Regions from separate parts of the Oceanobacillus iheyensis HTE831 genome, predicted to be linked through region 3. Evidence: riboswitches for the same ligand, from Rfam matches in the RefSeq annotation. Region 3 holds a riboswitch; each other region holds the start of a gene.
What was found. A riboswitch is a leader RNA that binds a small molecule or an ion and turns the genes downstream of it on or off. The one in region 3 is predicted to bind S-adenosylmethionine.

Region 1 (8,232 bases), 770 kb from region 3:
GTCCAACTCCGCGACGATTTACATACGTAGTAGTACCTGCAGCAAAATTATCTACAGCTCCATATGCAACCTGTGCATTATCATGTGCAAATACTTCAGTAATAATATTTGCAACAGAAGCTTGCTCGTCATTGTGAGATAAATAGTTCTCTACATAAGTTACAGAGCTACCTTCTTCAGCAACTACTAACACATGATTAAATAAAGCATTGTCTGCATCTTCTTGCCAAAAGACCGCCTGTAACGGCTCTTCAATTTGTACATTTTTTGGAACGTATACGAAAATACCACCATTTACTAATGCTGCATGTAGTGCGGTTAATTTATTTTGATCAACTGCAACAGCATCTTTCATATAATACTTTTCTACAAGATCACTATAATCACGCATTGCAGTAAAGATATCTGTAAAAATAACACCTTTTGATGCTAAGTCATCTTGTAATGTACTATAAGCAACAGATTGATTTCGTTGAATAAGCAAGTTATTAGGCTTGTTTTCGTTATCGAAATAATCTTTTAGTTCTTCCGGTAATTCAGATAGAGAAGAAATTGTTTTTTCTTCTTTATATTCATGTTTGAACTCTGTAAAGTTCCAATTTGTGATTTTTGTTTTATCCGGCTTTGGCATATCTAATGAGTCAACCATACCTAAAGCGCTTGAACGTAATTTCGTCATCCATTCTGGCTCATTACGATCTTCTGAAAATTGGTTTATATAATCTTGATTGAATGGAAGTTTTGTTTCTACAGTCATGCTATCCCTCCTTACATTACGCATTTTGTTCAATGGTTTCGTCTTCAATACCTAATTCTTCTTTAATCCACTCATAACCTTCTGCCTCAAGACGTTTTGCAAGCTCTGGTCCACCAGATTTCACGACACGACCTTGCATCATTACGTGCACAAAATCAGGAGTAATATAGTTAAGCAGACGTTGATAGTGAGTAATAATTAGGCAACCAAATTCGTCTGAACGCATTTTGTTAATTCCTTTTGAAACTACTTTCAATGCGTCGATATCTAATCCAGAGTCAATTTCATCAAGAATTGCAATCTCTGGTTTCAATTGCATTAATTGCAGGATTTCATTACGCTTCTTCTCCCCACCTGAGAAACCTTCGTTTAAGTAACGTGTAGCCATACTTTGATCGATATCAAGGTAATCTAAATCTTTATCTAATTCTTTAATAAATTTCATAAGTGGGATTTCATCGCCCTCTTCACGTTTTGCATTGATCGCTGAACGTAAGAAGTCAGAAGTTGTAACACCACTAATTTCACTTGGGTACTGCATAGCCAAGAACATTCCAGCACGAGCACGCTCGTCAACTTCCATTTCTAATACATCTTCACCGTCAAGAGTGATGCTTCCTTCCGTTATTTCATATTTTGGGTGACCCATAATTGCTGATGCTAATGTTGATTTACCAGTACCATTCGGCCCCATAATTGCGTGGAACTCTCCACCTTTTATTGTAAGGTTTACCCCTTTTAAGATCTCTTTATCCTCTATGCTAACATGAAGATTCTTGATTTCTAAAACTGATCCTGACATAAAACATACCTCCAAGTACTTTATTTTCATCAAATGAATTTATATCCATTCTCAATTTATTCTCATTATAATCTTAAAGCATTTCAAATTAATTATCAACTCTTTTAAGCTATACTGTAACTAGCCATTACGGGTTATTTCTAACTCGTTTGCTAGCTATTAATAAAGAAGAAAAGATAAAAATTTTACTGAATCATTAAGAAGGACATATAGTTGTATTTTAACATATTATCAAATGTAACTGTAATAAGGACAATGGCGTTAGAAATAGATTAGCCTTAGTAGATTTAAATTCCTTAACTTATTATAATTATAAAAAAGGCTGATGTCGTAACGACATCAGCCTTTTTTTGATCTATTTCGGTATTTGTGAATTTATTTCAGATGCCACTGATTTGGCTTCATGATATTCCTTGTCTCTCAGTTTTTCAACATGAATTTGTTTTTCTAAACTTCTTCCATATTCCTCATAATTCAATCCTCTAGATTGTCCAAGACCTTTTTCCATTTCCGAAGTAAAGGTTAAATCCATTCCACTGGTAATAATAAATCATCCTTTCTTATTCGTTAACAATAAAAATGTTAACACAGTGACTATTCCCGAACAAAATGGATTTAAACCTTGATTTCTCATTAAATCTTCATTTTTTTAAGAATAAAGTACTTTAACTGAGTTTTCTATTCAATTCTTACATTTTACTCTTTAATACTTAGTTTGTTGGAGTTGGAACCACCGCTCCATCGTAGTTCTCCGTGATAAACGTTTGAATTTCCTCTGACTGTAGCACTTCAACTAATGCTTTTAAGGCTTCATTATCCTTATCTTCCGATCTAACTGCAATTACATTAACATAATCTGATTCCTCATCTTCAACAACCAATGCATCTTGCGTTGGATTTAATCCAGTATCAATAGCATAGTTCGTATTAATAACAACTAATGCATCTTCTTCACTGTGATACAATTCAGGTAAGAAACCTGGTTCTGTCTCAGGCGAGAATTGAAGGTTCTTCGGATTTTCAACAATATCATCTATCGTTGCTGCAGATTTTTCCACACTTTCATCTAATTTAATTAAACCTTCTTTTTCAAATAAAGAAAGGACACGACCATGTTCAGCAACAGAGTTACTTAAAATAACTTCAGTACCTTCTGAAATTTCTTCAACACTAGTTATATTTTGGGAATACACACCCATTGGTTCCACATGTATACCACCAATGGATTCAATTTCATAGCCAGTATCAGCAATTGTTTGTTCTAGAAAAGGGATATGTTGAAAATAGTTTGCATCAATACGTTCATCAGCCAAATCATCATTAGGTAAAATATAATCTTGGTACTCTTCGATGTTTAATGTAATACCTTGTTCTTCTAATAATGGTTTCGCTTCTTCTAAAACTTCTGCATGCGGTACACTGGACGCGCCAACAGTTATTTCTGTTGTTTCGTTAGAAGACCCATCCCCTGATGAACCTTCATCACTTGTTCCACAAGCTGCTAATAATCCCACAAATGAAATAGCTAACAAAAATAATAATTTCTTCATCTCTGTATTCTCTCCTTATTAAACATATTATTTATTTCATCAAGTAGTAAAATCAATTGCATAATTAGTTATTTGGTATAAAACTTGAATATTACATTTATATCCTTACTTTTTAATGTTTTCAATTATGAAATTGACTCAAAAGTAACTTGAGTATTTTTTAACGCTTATCGAGTTTCCTTGTAATAGAGTCCCCGATGAATTGGAATATAAATACGATAAGAACGATAATAATTGTGCACCATAACACAACATCAAAGTCTCGACGCTGGAATCCGAAATAATAAGCATAGTTTCCTAATCCACCTGCTCCGATTGCTCCTGCCATAGCGGTGTATCCTATCAAAGCAATTGTGGTAACAGTTAATCCAGACACAAGTGCCGGTTTTGATTCAGGTAATAAAACTTTGAAAATAATCGTTCTCGTTTTCGCTCCCATTGCTTTTGCGGCTTCCACTACACCTTTATCCACTTCATTTAGTGCAATTTCTACTAGTCGTGCATAGAAAGGAGCAGATCCAATTATTAGCGCAGGTAAAGCAGCATTAGGACCACGAATTGTTCCCATCAGAAAATCGGTAAACGGAAATAGCAATAAAATTAATATAATAAACGGTATGGCTCTGAAGATGTTTACAAAGGCTGCAACAATACTATTCACGGTACGGTTTTCCCAAATATTACCTTTCGATGTAAGGAATAATAGTAACCCAAGTAAAATCCCAAAAATAGCTGTCCCTACCATTGAAATCATTGTCATATAAAACGTCTCATATGTTGCTTCAATTAAATCCTCTATTTTAATCCCTTCAAACAAACTACTTAGCATGTTGAATTACCTCCAATTCAACAGACTCTTGACTTTCAATAAAGCTTTTAGCTCGCTCAATTTCGCTTTCATTACCTGTTACTTGAACTACTAATGCTCCATAGCTGCCTGCTTGTGTCTGTGTAATATTTCCCTGGATAATATTTAAATCTACAGAGAATTGTTTAGCTATTTGACTGATTAGGGTTTGATTTGTTGTTTCACCCAAGAAATGAACCCGATATAAAACTCCATCTGGATAATTTTCTATAATTGTTGATATATCACTATCCTCATTAGAACTCATAACTTGTTCAACAAACTTTCTAGTTACTAATTGCTTCGGATTTGTAAATACATCAAGGACTTGTCCTTCTTCCACTACTTTTCCTTGCTCCATAACAGCTACACGATTACAAATTTTACGGATAACATGCATTTCATGCGTAATTAAGATTATCGTTAAATTTAATTTTTCATTAATGTCTTGCAGTAAAGATAAAATTTGATTCGTCGTTTCTGGATCCAGAGCAGAGGTAGCTTCGTCACACAATAATACTTTAGGTGAATTTGCTAGGGCTCTAGCAATACCAACACGTTGTTTTTGTCCACCACTCAGTTGGGAAGGATAAGATTTCTCTCTCCCCTCAAGTCCAACTAAACCAATCAACTCTTTTACTCTCCGTGCTTTTTCTTGCTTATCAACACCAGCAATTTCTAGTGGAAACCCAATGTTGTCCTCAACAGTGCGTGACCATAATAAATTAAAGTGCTGAAAAATCATACCTATATCTTGTCGTGCAACTCGAAGATCATTTTTATTTAACTCTGTTATAACCTGATCTCCAATTGTTACTTTTCCAGATGTAGGTTCCTCTAGTCGATTTATCAAACGTACAAACGTACTTTTTCCGGCTCCGCTATACCCGATCACGCCATAAATATCGCCATTTTCAATATTGAGGGTCAATGAGTCTACAGCTTTGATGTCTTTTTTATTTAATGAAAATACTTTACTTAACCCTTCGATGGATATCAATCTTTATTCCTCCTCTTACTCTCCAGCAACCATTTCGTATAGTTTCCCCATAATTCGTCAAAATAAAAACGCCTTTCTGTAAGAGAACAGAAAGACGTACGTATTTATCGTATATCGTCTGACGTTCTCTCATCTTTCATTTTCTGCAGGAATTGGCACCTTTCATTTAATTATGAAGGTTGCCGCGGTTTCAAAGGGCCAGTCCCTCCACCGCTCTAGATAAGAGATATCATATTGTTAATGGTTATTTTTTATTAATTCAGTGTACCTATCTTAGCATGCGCCTATAGGACTGTCAATTAATTTTTTTACGTCACATTTGAGAATAATTCTGGTTGATATTGTATTAAATAATCATAGATATTCGCAGTTGAATAAAATGTATATATCCTTTCGACAATTTCACCATTTTCAACAAATAATAAGCACGGTACACTTTCAATTTGGTTGTCGTGCATATATTCAGGGTGAACAGCTGCGTTCATTTCGTAGAAAATGTCTTGTCGGTGAAGCCGCTCTATATTCTCCAACATCGCTCTTGCAACCGAACATGTTCCACAGAATGGTGTGTAAATATAAATCACACCTCGTTCCATTTGTTTATTCCATTCCTTCATACATATCACCTTATCAATCTTTTCTTTAAAGTAAATAAGTCGGATTAACCGTAAACCGCGCTCCAATTAATGCATTTGCTAAAACCTTCATAGGTGTAGCTGCAACTTCTCGATACTCACTGCTCACATAAATATGCTCTGCATGAGGTAACTCTCTAGCTAATTGTTTTCTTAATTTCATACCAGAAGGATCCTCGTCTACTAAGATATAGACATCCTTCTCATCTAATTCATACGTTTCTAGTAGTTCATCGAGTTTTTCAACGCCTAAAGTTCCATTTGTACAGACGATTATAACCTTATCATCAATAATTTTTTCAATTTGCCGCTTATCTGACAAACCTTCTACAATAATTACTTTATTAGATTCATTTATCATCATCGCATAGCACTCCTTATGCAAGCAAGAAACATGCTTATTAATCACGATTTGATTTGTATTATAAGGATGACTTCCATTTGAAAGAGCCATCAATACTAGTATTTACATAGGCTCTACAATGAATGTGGTGGTGCTTCTTGTCCTGTCAATGTTTTAAAGATGTAAAAAATGCACCGTTCTCTCTCTTTTGATACCCTAAAGTTGCGACACAAAAGGCAAAGGAGAGAGAACGAATGCAAAACCATTTTATCATAGAAATGTTAGGGATAAAAGATACTAATGTGAAGGTGTGGGATATATCTCAGGGTTCGGATGCTTTGATTGTTGAACTTTATACCGAAAAACGTCAGCAGAAATGTCCGTTCTGTCGATGTAAAACGAAACGGGTTCATAGTTATCGAATTCAACCGATTCAAGGTCCCGTATTACCTAACCAACAGGTAAAACTTTTCCTTCGGAAACGCAGATATTTGTGTAAGGATTGTGGTAAGACCTTTTACGAACGACTTCAAATGATTGATCGCTATCAACGTTGTACCACCTCTCTGCAAGCAGAAGCTTTGATGTATACATCTTCCAGCTCATTTAAAACAGCTGCGAGATGGACTGGGCTGACGGACACTCGCCTTTTGCGACTGTTTGATCGTCGAAACATAAAGACAAACCGAGTACTGCCGAGAGCGATAGCCATAGATGAATTTAAAGGGGACGCCGGAGGAGAACGGTTTCAAACGGTCATTGTCGATGTGGAAAATAAACATATTATTGATATTTTAGAAGATCGAAAAGTGGATACCATTAAAAAGTATCTGCGATCCCGCGATACAGGTCAGGTGGAAATTGTCGTTATGGATATGTCGAAGTGGTTCAAGAAAGCAGTCTGTGATGTGCTTAATCATCCTCTTATTATCGCCGATCGTTTCCATTTCATGCGTCAAGTATATTGGGCTTTGGATGAAGTGAGACGGCAGGTGCAGGCAGATGTCGATAAACCCATCCGTCTTCAAATGAAGAGAAGTAAGAAGTTATTGTGGAAGTCGCATTTTAATCTGGACGAAGATCAAGAAGAAAAAGTTGAAAAGCTTCTAGAGATTGATACCCGTTTAAGAGAGGCCTACCAATTGAAGGTCATGATGGAGAAATGGTTTAAGGAAAGTGATCATCAAACGGCAAGTAAAAACCTAGATCATTGTTTAGCATCCTTAAAGAGGTCAGGGATTGAAGCCTTTCATCGTCTAAGAAAAACTTTTATAAATTGGAGACAAGAGATTTTACAAGCCTTTGTATATCCTTATAACAACGGATATATCGAAGGTGTGAACAACACGATTAAAGTAATAAAACGCAATTCTTATGGAATCAAAGGCTTCGAGAGATTAAAGAAGAAAATCCTGTGGCAACAAGAAATGAAAAAGGTGATGGGTTGATTCAACCCACCACCACATTTGACATAGAACCTTTACATATAATCATTATATGATAAAACAAAGGCTGACTATACACAATTAACGTGTAAAAGTCAGCCTAAAAATTAGTCTTGTATAAATGCCTCGTAATTCTCTGCGGATAATAGCTCTTCAAGTTCCTTTTCATCAGATGGTTCAATCACTATCATCCAAGCTTTTTCATATGGAGATTCATTAACATACTCTGGGCTATCTTCCAAGTCATCGTTGATTTCGACTACTTTTCCACTTACGGGTGCATAGAGCTCAGATACTGTCTTTACAGATTCTACACTACCAAAAGGATCATCGACTTTTAATTCTTCACCAATTTCAGGAAGTTCAACAAACACAATGTCTCCTAATTCATCTTGAGCAAAGTCTGTAATCCCAATGCGTAATTTTCCATCTTCTTGTTTTACCCATTCATGCTCCTTAGAATACAATAAATCTTGTGGCAAACTCATAAAAAATCCCTCCAAATTATCATTGCAATTTAACTATACAATTTATACTATCATTTTTCTAGTTAAAATTTACTTCCAGACCTTCTCAAAAGAATCTTCTTTAAAACCAACAGTTATATTTTCCCCATCCGTAACGATTGGGCGTTTAATTAACATACCATCTGAACTTAATAGATCTGCTATTTCCTTCTCAGATAATTGATTGACTTTGTCTTTAATATTAAGTTCTCGATACTTTTTTCCACTTGTATTAAAGAATTTTTTTGCAGGAAGCTCACTGATGTTTATCCAATTTTGAATCTGATCTGAAGACGGAGTCTCATTCACAATATGTATTGCGTCATAGTCTATTTGATGATCATCAA
Region 2 (8,232 bases), 490 kb from region 3:
TCCCCTCCAATGATAAAGTATAAGAGGCATGTTTGAGGGAAAGGATACAGTTTACATGGATAAAATAAAACAGAACAAAGCTATAAGAGAATATTTGTATATTATTGTCGGAGCAACACTTGTAGGACTTTCTTACAATATCTTCTTTTTACCAGCAAGGCTAGCCGCAGGTGGAATTTCGGGAATTAGCACCATTTTCTTTGAATTATATCAAATAAGCCCTGCATTATTACAATTCGTCATCAATATTCCTATTTTTATTATTGGTTGGATTGCATTGGGGAAAGATTTTAGCTTCAAAACATTACTTGGAACATTTTGGGTACCATTTATTATCTTAATAAGTGCTGAGACCCCTGTGACAGTATCTAACCCACTGTTAGGTGCTTTATACGGTGGTTTATTGCTTGGTATAGGGTTAGGTATTGTTTATAAAGGAAATGGATCTACTGGCGGAACAGCAGCAATTGCCCAGATAGTTAAAAAATTCACTGGGATATCCAGCGGATACTCACAGTTTATTGTTGATGGCCTTGTAGTAATAGGTTCCATTATTGTATTTAGTGTCGAACTCACCTTATTTGCATTAATGGCTATCTATATATCAGGGAAAGCAATTGACTTCGTTCAATTACGTACTTCTTCTACTAAATTAATTATGATTATCACTGAAGATGAAGAAGCCATTCAAAATCTAATCCAAAAAGGAATCGATCGTGGACTTACTAAAATTCGTTCCGTGGGTGGATACACTAAGCTTGATAAAACCATGATCCTTTGTGTGGCAGAACAACCAGAAGCAGTCAAATTAAAAAAGCTCTTACAGACAGAGTCTCCAGATTCATTTGTCATATTTATAAATGCATCGGAGATCCTCGGAAAAGGATTTTCACTCGACCGTTATTCTGGACAAAAGTTATAGGAGCATAACATAGTAACAGAACTACAATCTACGTAAAAGATGTAGTTCTGTTTTTTATTATTTCATTCTTAGCGCTTTTGACTCTGACTTCTGCATTTCTAACTAATTTTGTATTACCTATCCTATAACAACTAGCCTCTACTTTTTTTAAGAGCTTGATGAATATCGTATTTTATATCCTCGACATCTTCTAATCCAACTGAAATTCGAATCTGATCCGGTGTTACACCTGTTCTTTTTTGTTCCTCTGGGCTTAACCTTGCATGTGTTGTACTTGCTGGATGAATGACAAGCGTCTTTGAATCGCCTATATTCGCAACATGTGATAAAAGCTTTAACGATTGAATAAACGATTTTGCCGCTTCATGTCCTCCTTCTATACCAAATGTTAAGATCGCTCCAGTTCCTTTAGGTAAATAGGTTTTTGCAAGTTCATACTGATGATTCTCTGATAATCCAGGGTAGTTCACCCATGTAACCTGTTCGTGTTCTGCTAAATACGCTGCAATTTGTTTTGTATTTAATACATGTTGCTTCATACGTAGTGGTAGTGATTCTAGTCCTTGAATGAATAGCCAACCATTAAATGGTGATAATGCTGTCCCAATATCATGTCCTAATTCAAATCGTGCTTTTGAAATAAAAGCATTGTCATTTTTTAGTTCGACATAAGATTGATTGTTTAAGGAACTTTTAGGTGTTGTAAATTCAGGGAAATTCCCATTATCCCAGTTAAATTTTCCAGAATCAACGATAATACCGCCAATGGATGTTCCATGCCCTCCAATAAACTTAGTGGTCGAATGAATCACAATATCGGCACCAAATGAAATTGGTTTCTGTAAGTATGGAGTTGTGAAGGTAGAATCAACGACTAAAGGAATTCCATGTTCATGTGCGATAGAACTTAATGCTTTAATATCAGCTATTTGTAACCCAGGATTTCCAATTGTTTCTGTAAAGACTGCCTTGGTATTCTCGTTAATGGAAGCGGATATTTCTGAGAAGTTTGTACCTTCAACAAATCGAACTGTTACACCAAAGCGTTTAAATGTCTCCGAAAATAGATTATAAGTACCACCATATAACTCATTTGTAGCCACAATTTCATCGCCTACTTTCGCAAGCGTTAATAAAGCAATTGTAATAGCGGATTGTCCAGAAGAAACTGCAAATGCATCAATACCACCCTCTAATTCAGCTATACGCTTTTCAAGAACACGGTTTGTTGGATTTGCATTACGTGAATAAATGTAGCCAGCTTCTTGCATTTGAAAAAGAGACGCAGCTTGTTCCGGACTTTCAAAACCATAGGATGTCGTTTGATAAATAGGTACTGCCCTAGCATTTGTTTCTCCATCAAACTCCTGTCCTCCATGTTGCGCAATCGTATTAAAATTTAATGTTCCGTCAAAATTATTCGTCAATCTTTTTTCTCCCCCTTCATTCTATGGGTTCTAAGTCAAATGTTGGGGTGAGCAATTAGCTCACTCCTATTTATATTAAACCACTTTCTTTTTATATTGATGATGTAATAGTATTCTTGCTCGAAAGCGATCGAATCGCCTAAATCCAAATGCATTTCGTTTTATAACCTTTGTTTGATTGTTGATTCCTTCGATATAACCATTATGTAAATCAAAGGCAAAACTATTCATAATTTCTTTTTGCCAATTATGAAAGGTTTCTTTTGCTTTTAGGAATTCCGGCAGCCCTGCATTTTGCACAAGTTCATAAAACTGATAGAGATACTTTTTAGTATTTTTTAAAGCATTAGGGCCGTTGGCCTTGGCTAGTTGAAACCAGACATTATACGCTTCTTTTAACTCATGGGCGCGTTTTAAATCTGGTGACATGTGTAAATAGCGATCTAAATACCATTGTTGCTTTTTCGTTAACTTCGATTGCTTTTTATAAAACACATGTCGCATACGTTTACACTTCTTCCGATCATAATCATGAAACTCTCTCTGTACACGAATTCTCACTCTTTCTAAAGCCCAATATATATATCGTGTAAAATGAAAACGATCGGCGATAACAATGGGGTGCCCTAATGCCTTATCAACAGCTGCTTTAAAGGATGGACTCATGTCCATGACTACAAATTCTACCTTCTCACCATGCATCCTTAGATAATCCACTAATGTATCTTTTTTACGATCTTTTAAAATCTCTAAAGGTTTTCTATTAATCGGATCTGCTATAACCGTTTGATACTTCTCGTTCCCTGCATCCCCTTTATACTCATCAATCGCTATCACTTTAGGCAATGCTTGTGTTTCCTTCATCTTCGATGCAGTAATCTCATCAAATCGACGCATAATGGTAGTTGGCGATGTATGAAAACGTGTCGCCACGTCTCGAAAGCTTTTTCCATGAACAAGCTCTAATGACAATACTTGATTAAACTCAATGGATTGTCTTTTATAACGTTTGACTAAAGGGTTTCTTTCAAAAAATCGCTTTCCGCAGAAAACGCATTTATATCTTCTCTTTCGGTAAAAAATAATCGTTTGCCTTCCGAATATGCTAGGATGACGGACTTTCTGCGTACGATAATCATGTACCTTGTTTGTCCACTCTCCACACTGTGGACAACGATGAGAGGTTCTCTCTAACTCCCACCTAATGTAATAAATACCTTCTCGTACTTCTGTATCTAATATATTTCCTTCTTCCAACCCAGGTAATGTTATGTTAGAATTCAATTGCACGCATCTCCTTTTTGTTTGGTTTAGTGGTTTAAACAATGATAACAAAAATAGGAGATTGCGTGTTTTTTATTTTTCTTTTACCCCAACAAATATTATAGAGCCATTCTATGTAACAAAAAACTCTATTCCGTAATAAGAATAGAGTTTTAAAGCTAATAAATTATTCTACTCTTATCTTTCAAGCAATTTGCTTGATGGAATTGGCACAGTATTCTAATAAGAACCTGTTGCCGAGGTTTCGTTGGGCCATTTCCCTCCGCCTCTCATGATAAGAAAAACGTATATAAAGTTGTTGGTAGAATAATAATTCAATATGTAAGAAATGTCAATAAATTTTCTTTGATTTCAGATAAATAAATTAAATCACTTCAAACTTAAATATCCTGCTGCTTACAAATTTTGATAAAAAAAAGAGAGAAAATATTTAATTAATAATTCCTCTCTTTTTTATTCTTTTATTTACGAGTGATCTTCACTATGTTCAACCTTTTCTAAAATTGTTTCTACTTTTGTATGTCCATGTATCTCACAATAGTAAACAATCGTTCGAATATGATGATAAATTTTACAAGGTCTTGTTTCTTTAATAAAATTTCGACGGTATTCAATATCATGTGTGTCTACATGAATCTTTTCCACATGATTTTCGATTTCTTTCCATTGATGTATCGTATTTTTAGGGGTATCCCCTTCTAACGGCTCAGCAAAAGTCTCTATATGGTTAAAACTAAATATTAATACAAGTGTTAAAATAAGCAACCGTATCATGTATAGCACCTGCCATTCTATTCTTATCTAATGGCTAGTATTGGAAAAAACATAATTTCTTATACATGAGGTAAATGATTCTTAAAGTTTTGATATATAAACCCTCTTACTAATTCTTCAGAATAATGCTTTTGTAATTCTTCTCGCAAGAATTCATACTTAGAAGCATCCTCGATTCCTTCAATGAAATAAGAAATACCATCAAAATCCGAACCAAATCCAATGTGTTTCTCTCCACCGAGTGCACATATATGATCGATATGATGGAAAAGATCAGATACTCTAGCGGACTCTGCATCTTTTACAAGAAATGGAGGATATAGTGCAAGCTGTATTTGTCCGTTGTGATTAATCAACGCCTCAATCTGATCATCATATAAATTTCTTGGATGATCGCAAATCGTGCGAACATTCGAATGGGAAGCAAAAGGATATTTTGCACTTTTCATTACATCCCAAAAACCTTCTACAGTTAAATGAGATACATCCGTAAAGACCATATGGTTATTATTCATTTCAACAACCGACTTACCTAATTTTGTTAATCCACCACCTCGTAGTTCCTCTGCCCCGTCGGCACATAGGTTAGCGTGATTCCACGTTAACCCAATAGAAAGAACACCTAGCCGATACAAATGTCTCAATTTCACCAAGTCATTACCTATTGCTTCTGCTCCCTCTAATGTAAGGACTGCACCAATTTGATTCTCTTCAAGATCATTTAATTCATCCCATTGTTTAATATGTTTTATTTGTGGGAATTTCCCGATAATCTCTGAGTAAAACAAATCTATTTGCTCTAAAGCATGCTGCCATTGCTCATTTGTTGGTACATCTGGATGTATGAAAATAGCAAAGAACTGTACTTGCACACCACCTTGCTGTAACCTTTCTAAGTTTGTATTTAACTCAAGATCATTTTCAAAATTCAACAGTTTTTTTGGTTGTTGAATGCCCCTTTTTGCCATCTGTAATTTAAGAAGTGCATCACAATGTGTGTCGATAAATCTCATTCTTTACACGCTCCTTTACATATACTATACATCATAATACACCTATATTAATGACATGATATTTTATAAATGTATTCAAGTAAAAAACCCGAATTTATTTTCATAAATTCAGGTGTGGTTTCAATGTATATTAACGTTTTATATCATCCATCACGTTTTGTTTTTCTTTCTGTCTTAATTCCACTCTTCGAATTTTACCTGAATTGGTTTTCGGTAATTCGGATACAAATTCTATTTTCCTCGGATATTTGTATGGAGCTACACTAAGTTTCACATGTTCTTGTAATTCTTTTACTACCGCGTCATTCCCGATGATATCATCCTGTAAAATAATAAATGCTTTTACAATATTTCCTCGTTCATCATCTGGACTTGCTACAACTGCACATTCTTTTACTAAGGAATGCTTAACTAAGGCATCTTCTACTTCAAAAGGACCAATTGTATACCCGGAACTAATGATGATATCGTCACTTCTACCTTCAAACCAGAAATATCCATCTTTATCAATTCGTGCTTGGTCGCCAGTGACATAATAATCTCCACGTCGTGATTTTAGTGTGCGTTCCTCATCTTTATAATATCCCATAAACAAAGCTGGTGTATCAAGAGGTATAGCTATATCTCCTACTACTCCATTATCGACCGGATTCCCCTCTTCATCAATAACTTGCACGTTATTACCTGGAGTTGGTTTCCCCATCGATCCTGGTCTCACTTCCATACCTTTTAAAAATCCAAGTAATAATGTATTTTCTGTTTGTCCATACCCATCCCGCACGGTTACATTAAAATACTTACGAAAACGTTCAATCACTTCACGATTCAATGGTTCTCCTGCTGATACTGCACTGTGTAGAGCGTCTAAATGATAATCAGACAGATTCTCCAATTTCGCCATTAAACGGTATTCTGTAGGTGTACAACAAAATACATTAACCTGATGTTTTTCAAGTATTTCAAGGTACCTGTTCGGATCGAATTTCCCTTGATAAACAAAAGCCGTACCACCTTTATATAATACAGATAGGAATGGACTCCACACCCATTTCTGCCATCCAGGAGCAGCTGTTGCCCATACAGTATCTCCTTCTTCTATACTAAGCCAATGTTCAGGAGCTGTTTGCATATGAGCATAGCCCCAGCCATGTGTATGCATGACTGCTTTAGGATTGCCCGTTGTTCCTGATGTATAAGGTAAAAAAGCAATATCGTCTTTTTTAGTATAGATCGTCTCTAATTTCGTAGAAGCTGTTTGTTTCAAGTGATCCAAAGATAACCACTCTGATTTTTCCTGCCCAACAGAAAACTTTATCAAATCGTTAAATTCTTCTACATCTTGGAATTCGCTGGTGTACGCAGAATAACTAACAACACCTTTTACTTCACCATGCGTAATTCGATATTGTAAATCTTTTGTGCGAAGCATCTCCGAACTAGGAATAATAATAACTCCTGTCTTTAGCGCAGCAAGATATATTTCATAGGTTTCCATCAACTTAGGAAGCATTACAAGAATCTTATCACCTTTTGATAACCCGTTTTCCAAAAAAAGATTTCCTATTTTATTAGCATTATCGAATAATTCTTTGTACGTTATTTGCATGTTTTCACCATGCTCATCTTCCCACTTCACTGCAACTCTCAAGTTATCTTCTGCATATTTCTCAAACTCATTTACAATATTATACTGTTCTGGTGCATGTAAATTAGATTGGTTCATCAATTATTTTCCCTCCTCAAATTAGGACCTACTATTATGTTCTGACTATTATATCAGAAACAATTGTTTATTCAAAACGATAATAATATTCTGATTATACATCTTACTTACTAGCTAGAATCGAATAACTGGTGTATGATTCGTTATATCAGGGAATAGTAGAACTAAGGGGCGTGAGATCGTGCAAGAATTTAATGAAAAAGATTTTGAGCAAGCTTATAATCAAGAAACTTCCAAAATAAATGATCAGTTAGATAAAGAGATACTATTTGCAATGATAGGTGATGTAAACACAGGGAAATCCTCTACCATAAACCAATTAATTGGGGATGAAGTAGCAAAGGTTGGAGCGCAACCAGGAGAAACGACTGGAATTGATAAATACATTTATCGAGATAAAATTATCTTTGCAGACACTCCTGGTTTAGATGATATTAATCATAAAAATTCGGATGAAACCATTTCTTTTTATCAACAAGCGGATGTTGTATTATTTTTCTTAAACGCGGCAGGAACTGTATTTTCTGATGGAGAACGAAAATCGGTCGAACTAATTGAAAAACACAACAAAAATATTGTATTTGTATTAAATAAAATTGATGCTGCAGACGATATTCCGGCTCTTGTTCAATATATTAAAAAGCATACGAAAAATCGTTATACTGTCGTACCGATATCATCACGAACAGGTGAGAATATTCATCAATTACGAGATGAAATTTTAAGTATTCTTAAAAAAAAACAAAAAGAAATTCAGTTCGCACGACTAATAAAAGAAAAATCTGCTACTGCAAATAAGTGGATTTTAGCCGCTTCCGGATCAGCAACTGCTGTAGGAGCTGTTCCATTACCAGGTTCTGATTTCGTTCCGCTCACCGGAATACAAGTTGGTCTCATTGTTCGATTAGCAGCTCTTTATGAAAAACCTCTATCCAAAAAGAAGGCTAGAGAACTTACCATTGCTACCATTACCGGGAATATTGGTAGAACAATCTTTCGACAGGTTACAAAATTTGTTCCAGGTGCAGGCTCTGTTATAGGCGGAAGTGTTGCTGGTGGAATGACTTTAGCCTTAGGTTATGCAGTGAA
Region 3 (8,232 bases):
GAGCACTTAAAGATTGAACTTGACCAATAAATGCAGGATCAACATCTTCACTTAAATGCATAGGGACAAAACCTGACTGTAATGCTTCTTCAAAGATAAACAGATATGCAGTATTATCCTCTTCTACTTCATCTAACTCTGCTTGACTGACATCAGTTGATTCTATTTGCCAATCAAACCCTTGCTGATCTACAATATTTTCAAACTCTGAAAATACTTCCATCTGATCATTTACATACACTGTCATTTGTTCTGATTCATTTGAATCTGAAAATAGGCTGCCGATGAAATAAAAGAAAAGAAGTAGAAGGGGCGAGATAAATAGTCCAATGACAAATGTTTTATTTTTTAGGTTACGTTTTAATTCCCATTTGGCAACTTTCCAAGCATTACGCATAAATCTCATCCTCTCCTTTCTTCATTAGATGCTGGTCGGTCGCAATATCAATAAATATCTCATGAAGTGATATGCGATTAAGCTTAAGTTCTGATATATGTAAATCCTCAGGGAGCTGTTGTAACCAAAGTGGTGGATTCACATCAGATTCAAGATGGAGGACAATGGTATCTCCATTTTGTTCAATTCGGTCAACGTTAGGAATCGTTTGCATTTGTTCCATGCTATTTTTTCCTGAAATGGTACATTTGTAGTTAGCATACTGTTTTTTTACGTCATCTAATGTACCGTAAATTACTTTTTGTCCATTTTGAATCATAAATAATCGATCACACATTTCTTCTACTAAATTCATTTGATGAGAGGAAAGTAAAATTGCTGTTCCATTAGCAGCTAGTTGCGAGATTTCATCTTTAAAAATGTCCTGACTGACTGGATCTAATCCTGAAAAAGGCTCATCTAAAATTAGTAGATCAGGTTCATGGATAATGGAACCAATGAATTGTACTTTCTGTCCCATCCCCTTGGACAGTTCTTCTACAGAGACATTTTCTTTACCTTCTAGATCAAATTTTTTTAAGTAATAAAGTACTCGTTCTTTTGCTTGTTGAATTGGATAATCTTTTAAATCCGCTAAATATAATAGGATATCCATTACCTTTACATTTTTGTACAATCCTCTTTCTTCAGGTAAATATCCGATTTTATTTTTGGGGATACCTTTCCCATTATAATTAAATTGAATAGTCCCACTATCAGGGTACATAATCCCCATGATATTACGGATAGTGGTGGATTTTCCTGCACCATTAGGGCCTAGAATAGCCATGATTTCACCACGGTGAACTTCAAATGATATTCCTTTTAAAGCTTGTTTATCCTTAAAAGATTTTTTTAAGTTTTGAACATGTAATAAAGGCTCCACTCAAAAACCTCCTTGAATTTAATATATTGGCCGATAGTTTAAATACGTCTTTCTTGTGTGAAAGGTTTCAATTTAATTTTTAATTGTTCAAAAAGTATTCACTACTTTGTTTCTATAATGTGAAAACATTCACAGAACATCGTTTCCGTGTTACAAAAATGCTATTATAAAAGTGTAAAAAGGATATCCTAATAAATTTATTTGTGAAATTTTGAACAAAGTGTTGAGAAATTAATTAAAAGGGAGAGAAAAGGCAATGATGAATTTTATTAGAAATCATAAGGTAGCTGCTGGTCTATGGACAATAATTCGAGTGTATATTGGTTATGTTTGGTTAACAAGTGGTTTAGGTAAAATAATGGGAGGAGAGTTTGATGCAAGTGGTTTCTTACAAGGAGCTATTGCTCAAACTGGTGGAGAACATCCAACAGTTCAAGCTTGGTGGGGCGCCTTTTTAGAAGCTGTTGCTCTTCCGAACGCAGAGTTATTTACTGTTTTAGTAATGTGGGGAGAAGTACTGGTAGGGATAGCATTAATTCTTGGTTTATTCACAAACTTCGCTGCTTTAATGGGTATCACTATGAACTTCGCGTTCTTATTTAGTGGAACAGTCAGCACAAATGCACAGATGGTATTACTGACAATCTTTATCATTGTGGCTGGAGCTAATGCTGGTAAATACGGTGTGGATCGTTGGGTAATGCCGTATATGAAACACACATGGAAAAATAGAAAGCAGAAACAAAATAAGACAACACTAGCTGCTTGAAAAAGTTCTAGTTAGAAGACGGATGAAAGTTAGAATAAGCATATGAAATATACGATACTCCTTGAAATTCAAAAAACGATGCTCTGCTTGCAATGCAGTCGAGGTCTTCCTTGCCCTGTGGAAGGTATAGAAGACCTCGATGCATGAGAAAGCGGAGTATACATATAAATCGGGTTTCATATGCCAATTATTCGGATTTTTACAAATTACATATTATACCAAATTTCGCGTTTAAATCTAAGCTAAGTTGTGAATTATAGAAATAGGAAATCATTATATATTCATTTCTTCAGTGAAAGGAGTAAACATAGTGAAAAAACAATGGGTATATTTATTGTCGTTTATGGTAATTGCGCTGTTCCTGATGGCTTGCGGTGATGATCAATCAGATGAAGAAAATCAGGATAAAGGTGAAGAAGCGGTAGAATCGAATGCAACTGCGGAAGAGGAAGTTTTAGTGTCGCTAGAAAATAATGAAGGACAAGTAGTTGGAACAGCTACTTTAACAGAAGGTGAAGAAGGGGTTCAGATTTCATTAGAAGGTGAAAATCTTCCAGCAGGAGAACATGGTTTTCATATTCATGAAGCAGGTAAATGTGAATTGCCAAATTTTGAATCAGCAGGATCACATTATAATCCGACAAATGCTAAGCACGGGTTCAATCATCCAGAAGGACCTCATGCAGGTGATTTAGAGAACATTACCGTAGAGGAAGATGGAACAGTTCAGACAGAGGTAGATGCACCAATGGTGACTCTACAGGCTGATACAGAGAATACGTTGTATACTGAACAAGGAACCTCATTAATAATTCATTCAGGTCCAGATGATTATAAGTCTCAGCCATCTGGTGATGCAGGAGATCGTATTGCATGTGGTGTCATAGGAGAGTAATATATAGCCTTTAAGATTTCATAATTTTAAAGAGACTAGGATAATGAGTGAACATTCCTAGTCTCTTTTCTTATGGTCTAGGAAATTATAAAACTTTGGGGCTGTGGATAAACAACTAAGTTATTTAGCCACGTCCAGCGCAAGCGCCCATCACCTATTGTCCTTCCGGAAACCTCCTTACGATAAAGAAGACTGCCGAATGTTCTTTGTGAGGCATAGTCGCACTTATACCATGGTGAAAAGAAGACTGCCGAATGTTCTTTGTGAGGCATAGTCGCACTTATACCATGGTGAAAAGAAGACTGCCGAATGTTCTTTGTGAGGCATAGTCGCACTTATACCATGGTGAAAAGAAGACTGCCGAGTGTTCTTTATGAGGCATAGTCGCACTTATGCCATGGTGAAAAGAAGACTGCCGAGTGTTCTTTATGAGGCATAGTCGCACTTATGCCATGGCGAAAAGAAGACTGCCGAATGTTCTTTGTGAGGCATAGTCGCACTTATACCATGGTGAAAAGAAGACTGCCGAATGTTCTTTGTGAGGCATAGTCGCACTTATACCATGGTGAAAAGAAGACTGCCGAGTGTTCTTTATGAGGCATAGTCGCACTTATGCCATGGTGAAAAGAAGACTGCCGAATGTTCTTTATGAGGCATAGTCGCACTTATGCCAATGGTGAAAGTCAACATCGATTCGCATACGCTTATCGTGTTTCCTTTATCTCAAAGAAATAAAGAAGTTCGACCAGTCGAACCACCCCTTGAAAAACAGGGGCGCAGGACATACGGTGATAAACGGGCGCTTGCGCTTTTGTTCTTATAAAGGTAAATGATTCCTTTCTCATTTCTTTGTTGGTTTTTTCATAGCGACCACTCTTCTTTGAGCTTTGTTCTATCATAAATAAGTTGTTAATGCTTGTGTTGATGTTCCTTCAACCATCTGAGCAAAATAGTCCACTTGTTTCTTCGTTCTTTGTAGTATCTCATCATCGGCAATAGGGATATCGCGATGTTTGTTGATTTGTTCATCTAAAAAGTATAACCCTTTGAGATTATGTGCTTTTAGGGTTGCAAGAACCGGTTTTAACGTGTACTCAACTGCTAATAAATGTGCAGGGCTGCCTCCGGTCATAATTGGTAATACTGGTGTGTGCTTTAGTACATCTTGAGGCAGGATATCAATTAATGCTTTCAATACACCTGAATACGCTCCTTTATAAACAGGAGAACCAACAATGACACCGTCAGCCATTTGAATTTTTTGAGTGATGTTCTTAATGGCTGTACTACGGAAATTTCCTGTGAATAAATCCTCATAGGGTACATCTTTAACAGAAATATGGGTCACATAGAATTTCTGTTCACTTAATTGATTCCCTAAATAATGTAGTACTTTTTCAGATCTAGATAGTTCGGAGGGGCTGCCGGACAATGTCACAATGTTGTTCATTTTACCAATCTCCTTTAAAAATAAAATTAATATAAGAAAATCCGCGATGCCCTTAATAAATAAGAGCGTCGCGGATTTTTTTTAATCTGGACTCTTATCTTTCAAGACATACATCTTGCTGGAGGTAGCACCTTTCTAATGGAGATAGAGGTTGCTGAAGCGTCAACAGGCCAGGTCCCTTAGCTTCTCTCGATAAGAAGTATTAATTTTTTATATATTCTAATATATCAATTCATATAAGTCAACTCTGTTTTGTAAGAAAAAATTAATTGACAATTCTATCAACTTGTATTATTATCGTGGCAACAAACTAAATAATGAAATATCTTATCCTGAGAGGTGGAGGGAAATGGCCCAAAGAAGCCTCGGCAACAGGTTCTAGCTTGAATACTGTGCCAAATCCATCAAGTATTCTATGCTTGGTAGATAAGAGAAGTCGGCGACAGAGCTCTTTTCTTATCTTTATGAAAAGGGTTTTTTAATTACTAACGATAGATAATGGGGGATGAAAATGAAGTATGGTTTCTGGTTGCCGATTTTTGGAGGGTGGTTGCGTAATGTAGAAGATGAACAGATGCCTCCTACTTTTGAATATGCAAAACAGGTAATTCAGCACGCGGAAGAATGGGGATATGATACGACTTTAATTGCTGAGTTATATTTAAATGATATTAAAGGGATAGAAGCAAATTCTTTAGAAGCTTTGACAACAGCGGCTGGGTTAGCTGCTGTAACAGACAAAATCGAAATTATGACAGCGGTTAGGCCGATATATCATAATCCAGCAGTACTAGCGAAAATGGCAGCTAATATCGATCAATTAAGCGGAGGTAGGTTCACGCTAAATGTAGTTTCTGGATGGTGGTCAGAAGAAGCAAAACAATATGGTGGGGACTTTACTGAGCATGATGAGCGGTATGATAGAACGGTCGAATTCCTAGAGGTCTTAAAAGGGCTATGGACGGAAGAGACATTCTCTTACCACGGTAAGTTTTATCAAGTGGAGAATGCGAAATTAGCGCCAAAACCAATCCAACAACCGAATCCAATTTTATATGCTGGTGGAGAAAGTGAAAAAGGAAAGAGAGTAATTTCTACTCTATGTGATGCATATGTGATGCATGGTGGCACTGTACCAGAAATTCAAGATAAAATTGCTAATATGAAAAATCGGAGAAATAGTCTTAATAAAGCAGCTTTGCAATCATTTAGTATGGCTGCGTATGTGATATGCAGAGATTCGGAGGAAGAAGCATTTCAAGAGTTGGAGAGAATTACATCAATAAAAGATGATAAGGGATATGCAGGAATGAAAGACTTTACTTCAAAATCCCAACTAGAACAACAAGTGCAAATAAAAGATTACTCTGTATCGAATAGAGGACTACGTCCGAATCTTGTAGGCACACCTGAACAAATTGCCGAAAGAATAATAGAATATGAAAAAGTAGGGTTGGATCAGCTCTTATTACAATGCTCGCCTCAATTGGAAGAGCTAGAACGATTTGCTAAGCAAGTGATGCCTAGAGTGGAAGAATTAAGAAAGAAGACATCTACGTTAAACTAAAAGGAGACCTGATGATGAGTAAAATTTATGTTTTACATGAAAATATGGAATGGACGGACCACCTTATAAAACGATTGGATGAATTGGAACTTCCTTATGAAGATTGGTTACTTCAAGAAGGGCATATAGATCTACTAAGTGAACCGCCAGAGGGTATATTTTATAATCGTATGAGCGCATCCTCACATACAAGAGGTAATCGTTATGCCCCTGAATTTACAAATGCGGTGTTAGCTTGGTTAGAGTTTCATGGTAGAACGGTGATTAATGGTAGTCGTGCTCTACAGTTGGAAGTAAGTAAGGTTCAACAATACTTGGAACTAGAAAGATTTGGTGTGAAAACGCCTAAAACAGCTGCAGCAGTTGGGAAAGCAAATATCTTAAAAGCGGCAGAACAGTTTGAAGGAACAAGTTTTATTACCAAACATAATCGAGCAGGAAAAGGCTTAGGTGTACAGTTATTTCGTTCAACACAAGCTCTCCAATCTTATGTGAATAGTAGTGAATTTGAAGAACCAATTGATGGTGTAACATTATTGCAAGAGTATATTGTATCTCCAGAGGCTTATATCACTCGTTGTGAGTTCGTTGGTGGGAAATTTGTTTATGCCGTTCGAGTAGATACTTCAGAAGGATTTGAGCTATGTCCTGCAGATGCTTGCTCGGTGGAAGATTTATTTTGTCCAGCTGAAGGAGAAGTTGAAAAACCAGCTAAATTCCAAGTGCGGGAAGGATTTAGTCACCCAATAATAGAACAATATGAAACAGTTTTAGCGGCTAATGATATTCAAATCGCTGGAATTGAGTTTATCGAAGATGCAGATGGGAATATTTATACGTATGATATAAATACAAACACGAATTATAATTCAGAAGCAGAAGATAACCATGGCTCGTATGGAATGTTAGAAGTCGCGAAATTCTTAGAAAGAGAATTAGAACAGCTTACAGTTAAAAAGTAAATTCTTTGGAGTCAATTTCATAATTGCCAAGTTTTATTAAAAAACGTAAGAAATTGTATTCTTCTTTTTCAAGTTAGCTGACGCCGTACCTGCTAAAAAGCGTTCGTCTGCAATGGAAATCGAAATGGATTCAGTGAGATAACGAGTAATGATTTAGATCTGGGAACAAGACTAAATCATTACTCGTTTTATTTTGATACTAATATTTCATAAAGCGAAATATTAGTTAATCTAAAATTAGGAGAGTCGATTGATTTAAATAATCAAAAAATTCTTGTATAATAACACCGTAACTTAACTAAACATAGAAGGAAGTTTTTTTATGGTGCAGGAAGGAAATACTAAAGCTAGTTTAGGCAAAGAGAAAATTTGGTCGAGGGACTTTCTGTTTATATGGGTGGCGAATTTTTTTATTTTCCTAGGATTTCAAATGACATTACCAACTATACCATTATTTGTTAAAGAATTAGGCGGTAGTGATCAAATGGTTGGAATTATCGTTGGTATATTTACATTTTCAGCATTACTTATTCGCCCGTATGCAGGGCATGCTTTAGAATCAAAGGGAAGAGGATTTGTTTATTTATTAGGCTTAGGGATTTTTGTTATATCCGTAGGAGCGTATGCATTTACAGCAAGTCTTGTTCTACTTGTCATTATCCGTATCGTCCAAGGAATCGGTTGGGGATTCTCCACAACTGCTGGAGGGACTGTTGCAACTGATCTGATTCCTCCTAAGCGTCGAGGGGAAGGAATGGGTTATTTTGGTTTATCAGGTAATATCGCTTTAGCATTCGGTCCATCGTTAGGATTAACACTAGTGGGGATTATTTCATATAGTCAGCTGTTTTTATTATGTGCAGTATTTGGTTTATTTGCATTATTATTCGCATTGAAAATTCACTATAGGAAAGTAAATGTATCACCACATAAAACACAGCCAGCTCGATTTGATGTATTTGAAAAATCAGCTATACAACCGGCTGTTCTCTTATTTTTTATTACTTTTGCTTTTGGAGGGATAGCAACATTTTTACCACTTCATGCAATGGAAAGAGGCGTTGAAGGCATCCAGTTGTATTTCTTGATTTTTGCTATTTTTATAATGATATCTCGTACATTTTCTGGTCAAATCTATGATCGCAAAGGACATAAATATATATTCTTGCCTGCAGCCGTATTAATTTTTGTATCCATGTTATTGTTAGCTTGGCTACCTAGTACAGCCATTCTATTAACAGCAGCTGGATGTTTTGGGTTAGGGTTC
Region 4 (8,232 bases), 260 kb from region 3:
GTTTGAAGCCAGTGTGGTAGTAAGTAGCGGCTTTTCTACCTTCATAAGTGGAATAATGATATAAACATCCTTCTCTGATTAGTTGAATAGGTAGTTTGTTTTGCTCTATTGTTTGATGTATTTCTAGAATGGTAGAGGAAACATTGAATCTATTTTTAGGTAAGATTGCCATTGTCAAAGGTGAAATACCAGCAAATGGTGGCGAGATCATTCAGAATCGACCTCAGAAGAATGCTGGCTCTTTAGTTTTCTCTCAAGTTCATCCAGTTCTTGAAATAGTCTATTTACATCTATATCAGTTGCTTTCCAATATTTAAACAGTGTAGTGACTAGTGGTGTTTTTTCGCCTCTTTCAAGCTTTCCTATGTGTTTGTCATCTAAATTACAAATTTCTGCTACTTCTTCTTGTGTTAATCCTTTTTTCTTTCTAGCTTCTCGCATTTTTGATCCCATAGTTTTACGTATTTCCTCATTGAAATTCAAGATAATTCTCCTTTTTAAGGAAAATTATCCAGTTCATATAAGAGAAAGAACACGTCCTGCAAGACCCTTTTTGTGTTTGATCATGAGTAAAGCATTAAATAATCTTATGCTTATACAGATTTATCTAAAGCTCTCCAGTTTTTATAGGAGGATTTTAACTTATATACAGTAATAGATTGTAAAGAGGTTCTAGAAATAATAAATTATTTTAAGAATAAAGTTAAACCATCAATTATCAAATATGCTAACTATAAACAAATCCAATAATTCTTCTAGATCTTTTTCTCCGAATACACTATTTCTATAAATTTTAATTATTGCTTCAATAGTCATACGGTTGTATCCATTTTCATAATTGCTGATTGTTTTAACAGATACATCCATGAGTTCAGCTAAGTCTGATATTGTCATTTTATTATGTTCACGCAATTCCCTTAATTTTAATCCCATTTTATAATAAGGGTCATTAATAAATTTATTTTTTTGTCTTTTAACCATAATTCAGGTACCATGGTTCCTTCCAAATAATTCTATTTAACAATATAATCTAAGTATAACAAAATATTAGGAGGAATTAAGTTGAAAAACAATAAATTTAGATTTAATTATAAAAAATATTCAAAATTAAAAAGTCCATATGAAGGTGATAATAGAGAAGTTTATCATTTGTGGGTAGACATTGAACAAATTCCAAGTGGATTTCCGACAGAGGTAAACCCTAGAGATGTAAAAACAAATACTAAAGTATATAGAAGAATAAAGGACGCTTTAACAGAGAGTACTCAATCTTTTTTTGTGAATAATAGAGGAATCTTAATTTCAGCTAAAAGTATTGGTATAGATGCTGTTACAAATGAAATTACACTTGATTTAGGTAGTGTTGATCAAACTGAAAAATATGGCGTTTTAGACGGAGGGCACACTTATCACGCTATAATAAAAAATAAGAAAAAGTTAGATCCAGATGAAAAACAATACGTACATCTAGAGATAATGAATAATGTAATTGAAATAGATGAATTATCGGCAGCTAGAAATACAAGTGTGCAAGTTTCAGACAAAGCTATAGCTGAATTGGCAAACAAGTTTGAATTTGTGAAAGAAAGTATTGAGAACGAACCATTTTCAAAAGATATTGCATACAGAGAAAACGAAGATAAGCGATTAGATACGGTAGATTTAGTAAGGTTGATGTATGCTTTCAATAAGTTTAAATATAAAGATAATAGTAATCAACCAATACAAGCTTATAGTGGTAAAGCGCAAGTTTTAAAAGATTATTTAGCTAATTATGACGGTACAACCAACAATTCTAGAAACGATTATGAACATATTGCTCCTTTATTACCAGAAATAGTGAAATTATACGATAAAATTGAATTAGAGATGGTAGAAGGTTATAAATTATCTAACCCAAAAGGACAGTTTGGAAAAGTTAAAGGTGTTGATAGAAAGGATAAAGGGGCGACTACAAGATATTATCAGAATCCTACACTTTATCATATAACACAGGGGTTTATATTCCCTATACTAGCGGCTTTTAGAGCTTTAATAGAAATAAAAGATAGTAATGTGCTAGAGTGGAGTGTTGATCCTTTGAGTGTATGGGAAAAAAGTAAATCTAAATTAGTTAATAATACAGTTGAGATGTCCAGACAATTAGGTAATAATCCTCAAAGTACAGGGAAAAGTAGTGCTCTTTGGTTACAAAATTATGATGCAATAAATTCTACAAAACTTCAAATACAAATTGAGATGTTACAAAGTAAGTGATTTCAATTAGGTAATAAAAAAAGGAGTTAATTTACCTCCTTTTTTTCTTTAATATATTCCCTTTTTAGATATATACATATATATGTAATTGGATGCTTATTCTGTCTTAAATGAGTTTTCAACTAGTATCCAAATCCCTTATTGACAATTAGTAAAAACCGTAATAGTATGATAATTAAAATTTAATACGCTAATATCTCTTATTGAGAGTGGCTGAGGGACTGGCCCTGTGACGCCCGGCAACCGTTCATCGTAATTCCAGTGATGAATAGGTGCTAAATCCTGCAAAATACGGACAGTATTTTGAGAAATAAGAGAGGTGATGAATGACTTACGTAGTGTAATGTTATGCCTCTCGATTTCACATCGGGAGGCATTTTTTAGTTTCCCGGAAAAATTCACAACATGAGAAAAGAGGAAGGATTTATGTCCACATCGATTGTAAAAGGAGCTCCGGGTCATTATCGGATTGGCGCGGATGTCTTGGAGGAAATTCCTGTACTGCTTGAAGAACTGTCAGTTAATCGTATACAAGTTATCGCAGGGAAGAGATCATGGCAGGCGGCAAAGCCGTATTTGCCTTTTGTATTAGTGAAGCAAGTAGAAGCGAATATCATCTTTATTGACGGTCATACCACGCTAGAAAAAGCGGATAAAATAGCGGATCAGCTTCACCAACATGCGATTGATGCCGTAATTGGTATAGGTGGCGGGACTGCACTGGATATAACGAAAGCCGCAGCTGCTAAAGCAGAGGTTAAATCGGTTTTAATTCCGACAATTGCTGCGACCTGTGCTGCATGGACACCGCTTAGTGTCTTTTACGACAGTAATGGAGCATTTACACACTATACGTATTTTCCATTAGCGACGACACTTGTATTAGTAGAGCCGGCGATTATTGCGCATGCTCCTATCGAATACTTACGAGCGGGGATTGGTGATACGCTGGCAAAATTTTATGAAGCCGACGCATTAATCGAGAGTTTTTACCCGAATGAAGAAGTGCCTGTTCCCGTGAAAGTTTCCCAATTCTCCGCTAGTATTTGTCGAGATGTATTGCTGGAAGACGGAAAAGCAGCACTCGATGCCGTCCGGGATAAACAAGTGACACCGGCATTAATCCGTGTTATCGAGGCGATTATTATAACAGGCGGAATGGTAGGCGGATTTGGCGATAAGGCAGGGCGAATTGCCGGGGCACATTCACTACATAATGGATTAACGGAAGCCAGCGAGGCTCAACACTTCTTGCACGGGGAGCTTGTGGCATACGGCATCCTTGGTCAATTGGCATTCGAACAAAAAGAAGAAGAGCTTTTGCGATTACTCGATTTTTATGATCAATGGCAGTTGCCATCTAGTTTACAGGAGATCGGTATTGATATAACTAATACTGATCTCGTCGAAAGGATTATTCAGAAAGCAATTCTGCCGCAAGAGTCGATACATTTTATGAACCGGGAAGTGACGGCGGAATCTTTAGCAAGTGCGTTACAGCAAGTAGAGAAAAATAATCAAATCTATTACAAGGAAAAAAGAGGAGAGAAAACATCATGAAAAAAGGATTATTAACAGCGATCGTATTTTTAGCAGTAGCACTTTTGGCTGCATGTGGCAGTGAAGAATCTAGCGGGGCAAGTGAAGGGTTGTACGATGATGAAAAATTAGTCATCGGTGTAACGGCAGGACCACATGAAGAGATTCTTGAGAAAGTAACAGAACTAGCAGAAGAGGAAGGCATTAATATCGAGACGGAGGTGTTCACGGATTATGTGATGCCAAATGTTGCATTAGATGAAGGGGAACTCGATTTAAATATATTCCAAACAGAACCGTATTTTAATGCTATTAGAGAAGATAGAAACCTAGACTTAGTGAAATCATTTGATACGGTGACTTTCCCGATGGGGATTTATTCATTAGATGTCGGTGATGTGTCTGAATTGCCAGAGGGAGCAACAATCGGACTGCCTAGTGATCCAACCAATAGCGGTCGTGCACTTTTATTATTTGAACAAGCTGGTTTAATCGAGTTGGATCCGGAGACGGGGATTAATTCCACTGTTCGTGATATTGAAAAGAATAACGGCAATTATGAATTTGTGGAACTCGATTCTGCGCAGATTGCACGTCAGTTAGAGGAATTGGATGCGGCAGCGATTAATACGAATTTCGCCATCGAAGCTGGATTTACTCCAACGGAAGACGCTATTTTCATCGAGCCAAAAGATTCACCTTATATTAACCATGCGGCTGTCAGAGCGGAAAATGAAGACGATGAAATCATCCAAAAACTAGCAGATATTTATCGCAGTGAAGAAGTCAAAACATTTATCGAAGAAGAATTTGGCGGATCGCTCGTTCCTTCGTGGTAAGGATTTTGGCAAAGTGCGTAACGGAAGGAGCATAAACAAATGATTGAATTAACCAACATCACAAAGACATTTGCAGGAAAACAAGGAGATATTCAGGCATTGAAAGATGTTTCTTTATCTGTTGGAAAAGGAGAAATCTATGGCGTGATCGGCTATAGTGGCGCAGGAAAGAGTACACTTATTCGTTGTGTGAATTTACTGGAGCAGCCAGATCAGGGATCGGTAAAAGTGAATGATGTAGAATTAACCACGTTGAAATCAGGAAAACTCCGTGAAACAAGAAGTCATATCGGAATGATTTTTCAAGGATTTAATCTATTAAAAACAGCAACGGTCTACGATAATATCGCTATCCCATTGAAATTAACTGGTCTGAATAAAAAAGCAGTGAAGGACCGGGTACAGAAATACTTGGATATCGTTGGCTTAGCCGACAAGCATGATGCGTACCCGTCAGAGCTCTCCGGTGGGCAAAAGCAACGAGTGGCGATTGCGCGGGCACTGTCTCATGAGCCAGAAGTGTTATTAAGTGACGAAGCAACAAGTGCACTCGATCCGGATACAACGGAAGCGATTTTGGATTTATTATTACGTATTAATAAAGAACTTGGGATTACGATCTTGCTGATTACACATGAGATGAATGTCATCCAGCGAGTTTGCGATCGGGTCGCAGTCATGGAAAATGGGGAAGTGATTGAGGAAGGCTATACGAAAGATATTTTCATATCGCCACAGCTACGGACCACAAAGCGTTTTGTGAATAGTTTATTCTCGCATGACATTCCGGATGATTTAATCGATGGTTTGAGTGAGAATGGTCAAGTAGCTAAATTATCGTTCTTCGGAGAATCATCGGGAGATCCGGCACTTGCGCTCGTAACGAAAAAGTATGATATCTATCCAAATATCTTGTCCGGCAGCATTACACGGATTAAAGATGAAGCATTCGGTCAGCTACTTGTTCACTTTAAAGGAGAGCAAGCGGAAATAAACGATTCATTTCAGTTTTTACAAGACCAACAAGTACATGTGAAAGGAGTGACGTATGATGGAGAAAATCAACGCGTTTCTTGATGCATGGGGTTCGGATTTATGGACGTCAACGATTCAAACATTTCAGATGGTCGGTATCTCTCTTGCCATTTCGGTCTTGATCGGATTACCGCTGGGCATTCTGCTTGTTTTAACGAGACCGGGGAAAGCGCTCAGTAATAAGTTCGTCTATAATGTGTTGAATATCGTGATCAATATTATTCGTTCGGTGCCGTTTATTATTCTATTATTCTTCATTCTCCCTTTTACAAAATTCATTGTCGGCACGTCAATTGGCGTGAAAGGGGTTATTGTTCCATTGGTCGTCTATACGGCTCCTTATATCGCTCGGTTAATGGAGTCTGCCTTACTGGAAGTAAACCGCGGTGTCATTGAAGCATATGAAGCGATGGGGATTAAGACGAGACATATCGTCTGGCATGTACTTGTGCGGGAATCTCGCTCCTCGATCGTTCTCGGGTTAACGATTGCGATCATTGGGCTAATCGGAGCATCGGCCATGGCCGGCTTAGTAGGCGGTGGAGGACTCGGAGACCTCGCATATCGATATGGTCACTTACGGTATGAAGTAGATGTGATGTACGTAACCGTTATTCTCCTGATTATTTTAGTGCAAGGATTACAATCACTCGGCAATTACTTTGCTGCACGATTGAAAAAAGATTAAACTAATTTAACCGAAAATGCCTCTTTTTGGACTTTCATTTCGATTATAAGAATGAGAGAACCAAAAGGAGGTGTTTTTATTATGGAAAGAGATGCGATGTCGGTGAAGGAAATGGCTGTGTATTTGGGGGTTCACCTCGATACGGTGTATAAAATGGTGCGTGCGGGTGAGATACCGCATTATCGTTTGCGCAGCAAGATTCTTTTTTCCAAGGAAGCAGTGGATGAATGGATTGAACAACAACAAAACCAAACCAATCGCCCAACTGATAAATAAAAATCTGGTGAAGATAAGGAGCGAAATAAAGATGAACTATATTAAGCAGCTAAATGCATTCAAGGATTATATGCGGAATGGACCCACCGGAACAGTCGAGTTGCTGTTTGAGAAGGAATTTGATTGGTTTGGGGATGCTGGGTGAGATAGGTTGTAATTATGGTATACTGCGACTAAGGGGATTCATACGATGAGACTAAAGATAATGAATGTTTGAAAAAGAATACAAACCATATGTGGAGGTATAGCTATGTGGGTCATATTAGTTGGCATTGCCATCGTAATAACTTTTCTAAATCTGTATTTGTATTCAATAGGAAAAGATTATAAGCTTGCGATGGCACTGGGATTATCATTTACAACACTAACGCTTTGTGCGGAATACAGCCTCGTCTCTGATTGGGTAGATGCGGAAGATTGGTCAGCTTTAATGGATGTAGTACCTGGTATGGAAAGGGCGTTGTGGTTTTTGACAATTGCTTTTATCTTACTGAATATAACACCTATACTTTTAGAGCGGAAAAGGAAGAGATAATTACGTTTCACTTCATTATCGTGTAGATTTTTATTTAAGTGACCTTTATGTTTCTTTTCCATTGAACAGCAAAGGGTGAAGAAAAGAAACAAAGGGTAGCAGCCTACGGTTTTGTAGGCTGCTATTTTCTTAAGTGGAGGATAGATGATGTTTTATCTAGTATGAAGATTTATTTTTGAGATACTTTGTGCTAATTCGTATCCGTTCGTATTGTTATGTGTGTATGGATAAACCTGCTTTAATGTTTTTCCGCCATAGATCGCTTTATATCAAAAATTCCTATCGACCCACAGACGAATACACCTAATCCTAAAAAACCTGTCAGAAACCAATTGCTTTCCCAAATCGAAATCATAGTGCATAAACAACTTAACGCAATCGCTAACGCTCCATATTTTGCACGCCACTTTTCTAATTTTGTGGTATTTTCATTACTCAAGATCATTCACCTCTAACTCTGATAATAACTTAATTAATATCGTTCAATTGTATTTAAAAATAACTATATTACATTTTTCACATCTCAACGCAGGGATTTTGCCTACTTTAAAAAATGCATCTTTGGTTAATTCTTCACTTCCATAAGTAGAGAAGGCTGAATCAGCTGAATCTGACCAACAAATACGTCGGGAAGAAAAAATATACCCTTGCTTAACCTCATTACTGCATTCAGGACATTTCATACTATCGTTCACCTTAGACTCAACACCTTTCGCTTCTCCATTTTCGTTCTGGAAAATTAAAAAACTTCCTAAACATTCTAAATATAGTTACGATATCAATATAGTTTAGTTTCACATTTTAATAATAAAATTCTTGTGAAAGGGGAGGTGAAAAACTAATACAACAATCTCTTGCGCTATAAGATTAACTATATGTGATTACCTTTCTATATGGTGGTTTTATATTTTCTTTTTACTATAAAGAGCATTAATTGAATAAGAAATACTGTTAATATACTTTTAAAAATAGTATCTCTCCAGTCTTCTGTTGTTTGTCCGTCTATAAGAACTACCCCCAATATAAAACCAACACCAAACAAAAAGAGTAAAATTTCCTTTAAA

Region 1: linked by a shared signal. The riboswitch ahead of OB_RS12255 (methionine ABC transporter ATP-binding protein) and the one ahead of OB_RS15695 (LLM class flavin-dependent oxidoreductase) in region 3 are both predicted to bind S-adenosylmethionine.
Region 2: linked by a shared signal. The riboswitch ahead of OB_RS13515 (ISL3 family transposase) and the one ahead of OB_RS15695 (LLM class flavin-dependent oxidoreductase) in region 3 are both predicted to bind S-adenosylmethionine.
Region 4: linked by a shared signal. The riboswitch ahead of OB_RS16955 (iron-containing alcohol dehydrogenase family protein) and the one ahead of OB_RS15695 (LLM class flavin-dependent oxidoreductase) in region 3 are both predicted to bind S-adenosylmethionine.

The regions. Positions count from the first base shown of each region.
Region 1 covers NC_004193.1:2,432,126-2,440,357, forward strand. Annotated here, with positions in the region: gene sufD (Fe-S cluster assembly protein SufD) at 1-757, opposite strand, end outside; gene sufC (Fe-S cluster assembly ATPase SufC) at 774-1,559, opposite strand; gene OB_RS18500 (hypothetical protein) at 1,915-2,091, opposite strand; gene OB_RS12245 (MetQ/NlpA family ABC transporter substrate-binding protein) at 2,270-3,109, opposite strand; gene OB_RS12250 (methionine ABC transporter permease) at 3,270-3,938, opposite strand; gene OB_RS12255 (methionine ABC transporter ATP-binding protein) at 3,928-4,956, opposite strand; SAM riboswitch class I at 5,083-5,182, opposite strand; gene OB_RS12260 (thioredoxin family protein) at 5,265-5,573, opposite strand; gene OB_RS12265 (toprim domain-containing protein) at 5,599-5,955, opposite strand; gene OB_RS12270 (ISL3 family transposase) at 6,189-7,382, shown strand; gene gcvH (glycine cleavage system protein GcvH) at 7,487-7,867, opposite strand; gene OB_RS12280 (arsenate reductase family protein) at 7,937-8,232, opposite strand, start outside.
Region 2 covers NC_004193.1:2,704,732-2,712,963, forward strand. Annotated here, with positions in the region: gene OB_RS13505 (YitT family protein) at 56-922, shown strand; gene OB_RS13510 (O-acetylhomoserine aminocarboxypropyltransferase/cysteine synthase family protein) at 1,054-2,349, opposite strand; gene OB_RS13515 (ISL3 family transposase) at 2,425-3,639, opposite strand; SAM riboswitch class I at 3,808-3,914, opposite strand; gene OB_RS13520 (hypothetical protein) at 4,099-4,407, opposite strand; gene OB_RS13525 (dipeptidase) at 4,467-5,420, opposite strand; gene mbcS (acyl-CoA synthetase MbcS) at 5,551-7,143, opposite strand; gene OB_RS13535 (YcjF family protein) at 7,325-8,232, shown strand, end outside.
Region 3 covers NC_004193.1:3,197,167-3,205,398, reverse strand. Annotated here, with positions in the region: gene OB_RS15720 (ABC transporter permease) at 1-397, opposite strand, end outside; gene OB_RS15715 (ABC transporter ATP-binding protein) at 390-1,322, opposite strand; gene OB_RS15710 (DoxX family protein) at 1,579-2,091, shown strand; gene OB_RS15705 (superoxide dismutase family protein) at 2,402-2,986, shown strand; gene OB_RS18440 (hypothetical protein) at 3,691-3,885, opposite strand; gene ssuE (NADPH-dependent FMN reductase) at 3,882-4,436, opposite strand; SAM riboswitch class I at 4,528-4,635, opposite strand; SAM riboswitch class I at 4,761-4,869, shown strand; gene OB_RS15695 (LLM class flavin-dependent oxidoreductase) at 4,948-6,003, shown strand; gene OB_RS15690 (ATP-grasp domain-containing protein) at 6,018-6,965, shown strand; gene OB_RS15685 (MFS transporter) at 7,288-8,232, shown strand, end outside.
Region 4 covers NC_004193.1:3,460,742-3,468,973, reverse strand. Annotated here, with positions in the region: gene OB_RS16975 (competence protein ComK) at 1-211, opposite strand, end outside; gene OB_RS16970 (helix-turn-helix domain-containing protein) at 208-483, opposite strand; gene OB_RS16965 (helix-turn-helix domain-containing protein) at 712-981, opposite strand; gene OB_RS16960 (AIPR family protein) at 1,063-2,256, shown strand; SAM riboswitch class I at 2,454-2,573, shown strand; gene OB_RS16955 (iron-containing alcohol dehydrogenase family protein) at 2,662-3,816, shown strand; gene OB_RS16950 (MetQ/NlpA family ABC transporter substrate-binding protein) at 3,813-4,634, shown strand; gene OB_RS16945 (methionine ABC transporter ATP-binding protein) at 4,674-5,711, shown strand; gene OB_RS16940 (methionine ABC transporter permease) at 5,686-6,357, shown strand; gene OB_RS16935 (helix-turn-helix domain-containing protein) at 6,439-6,633, shown strand; gene OB_RS16930 (hypothetical protein) at 6,884-7,168, shown strand; gene OB_RS16925 (hypothetical protein) at 7,407-7,613, opposite strand; gene OB_RS18685 (PF20097 family protein) at 7,651-7,851, opposite strand; gene OB_RS16915 (hypothetical protein) at 8,058-8,232, opposite strand, start outside.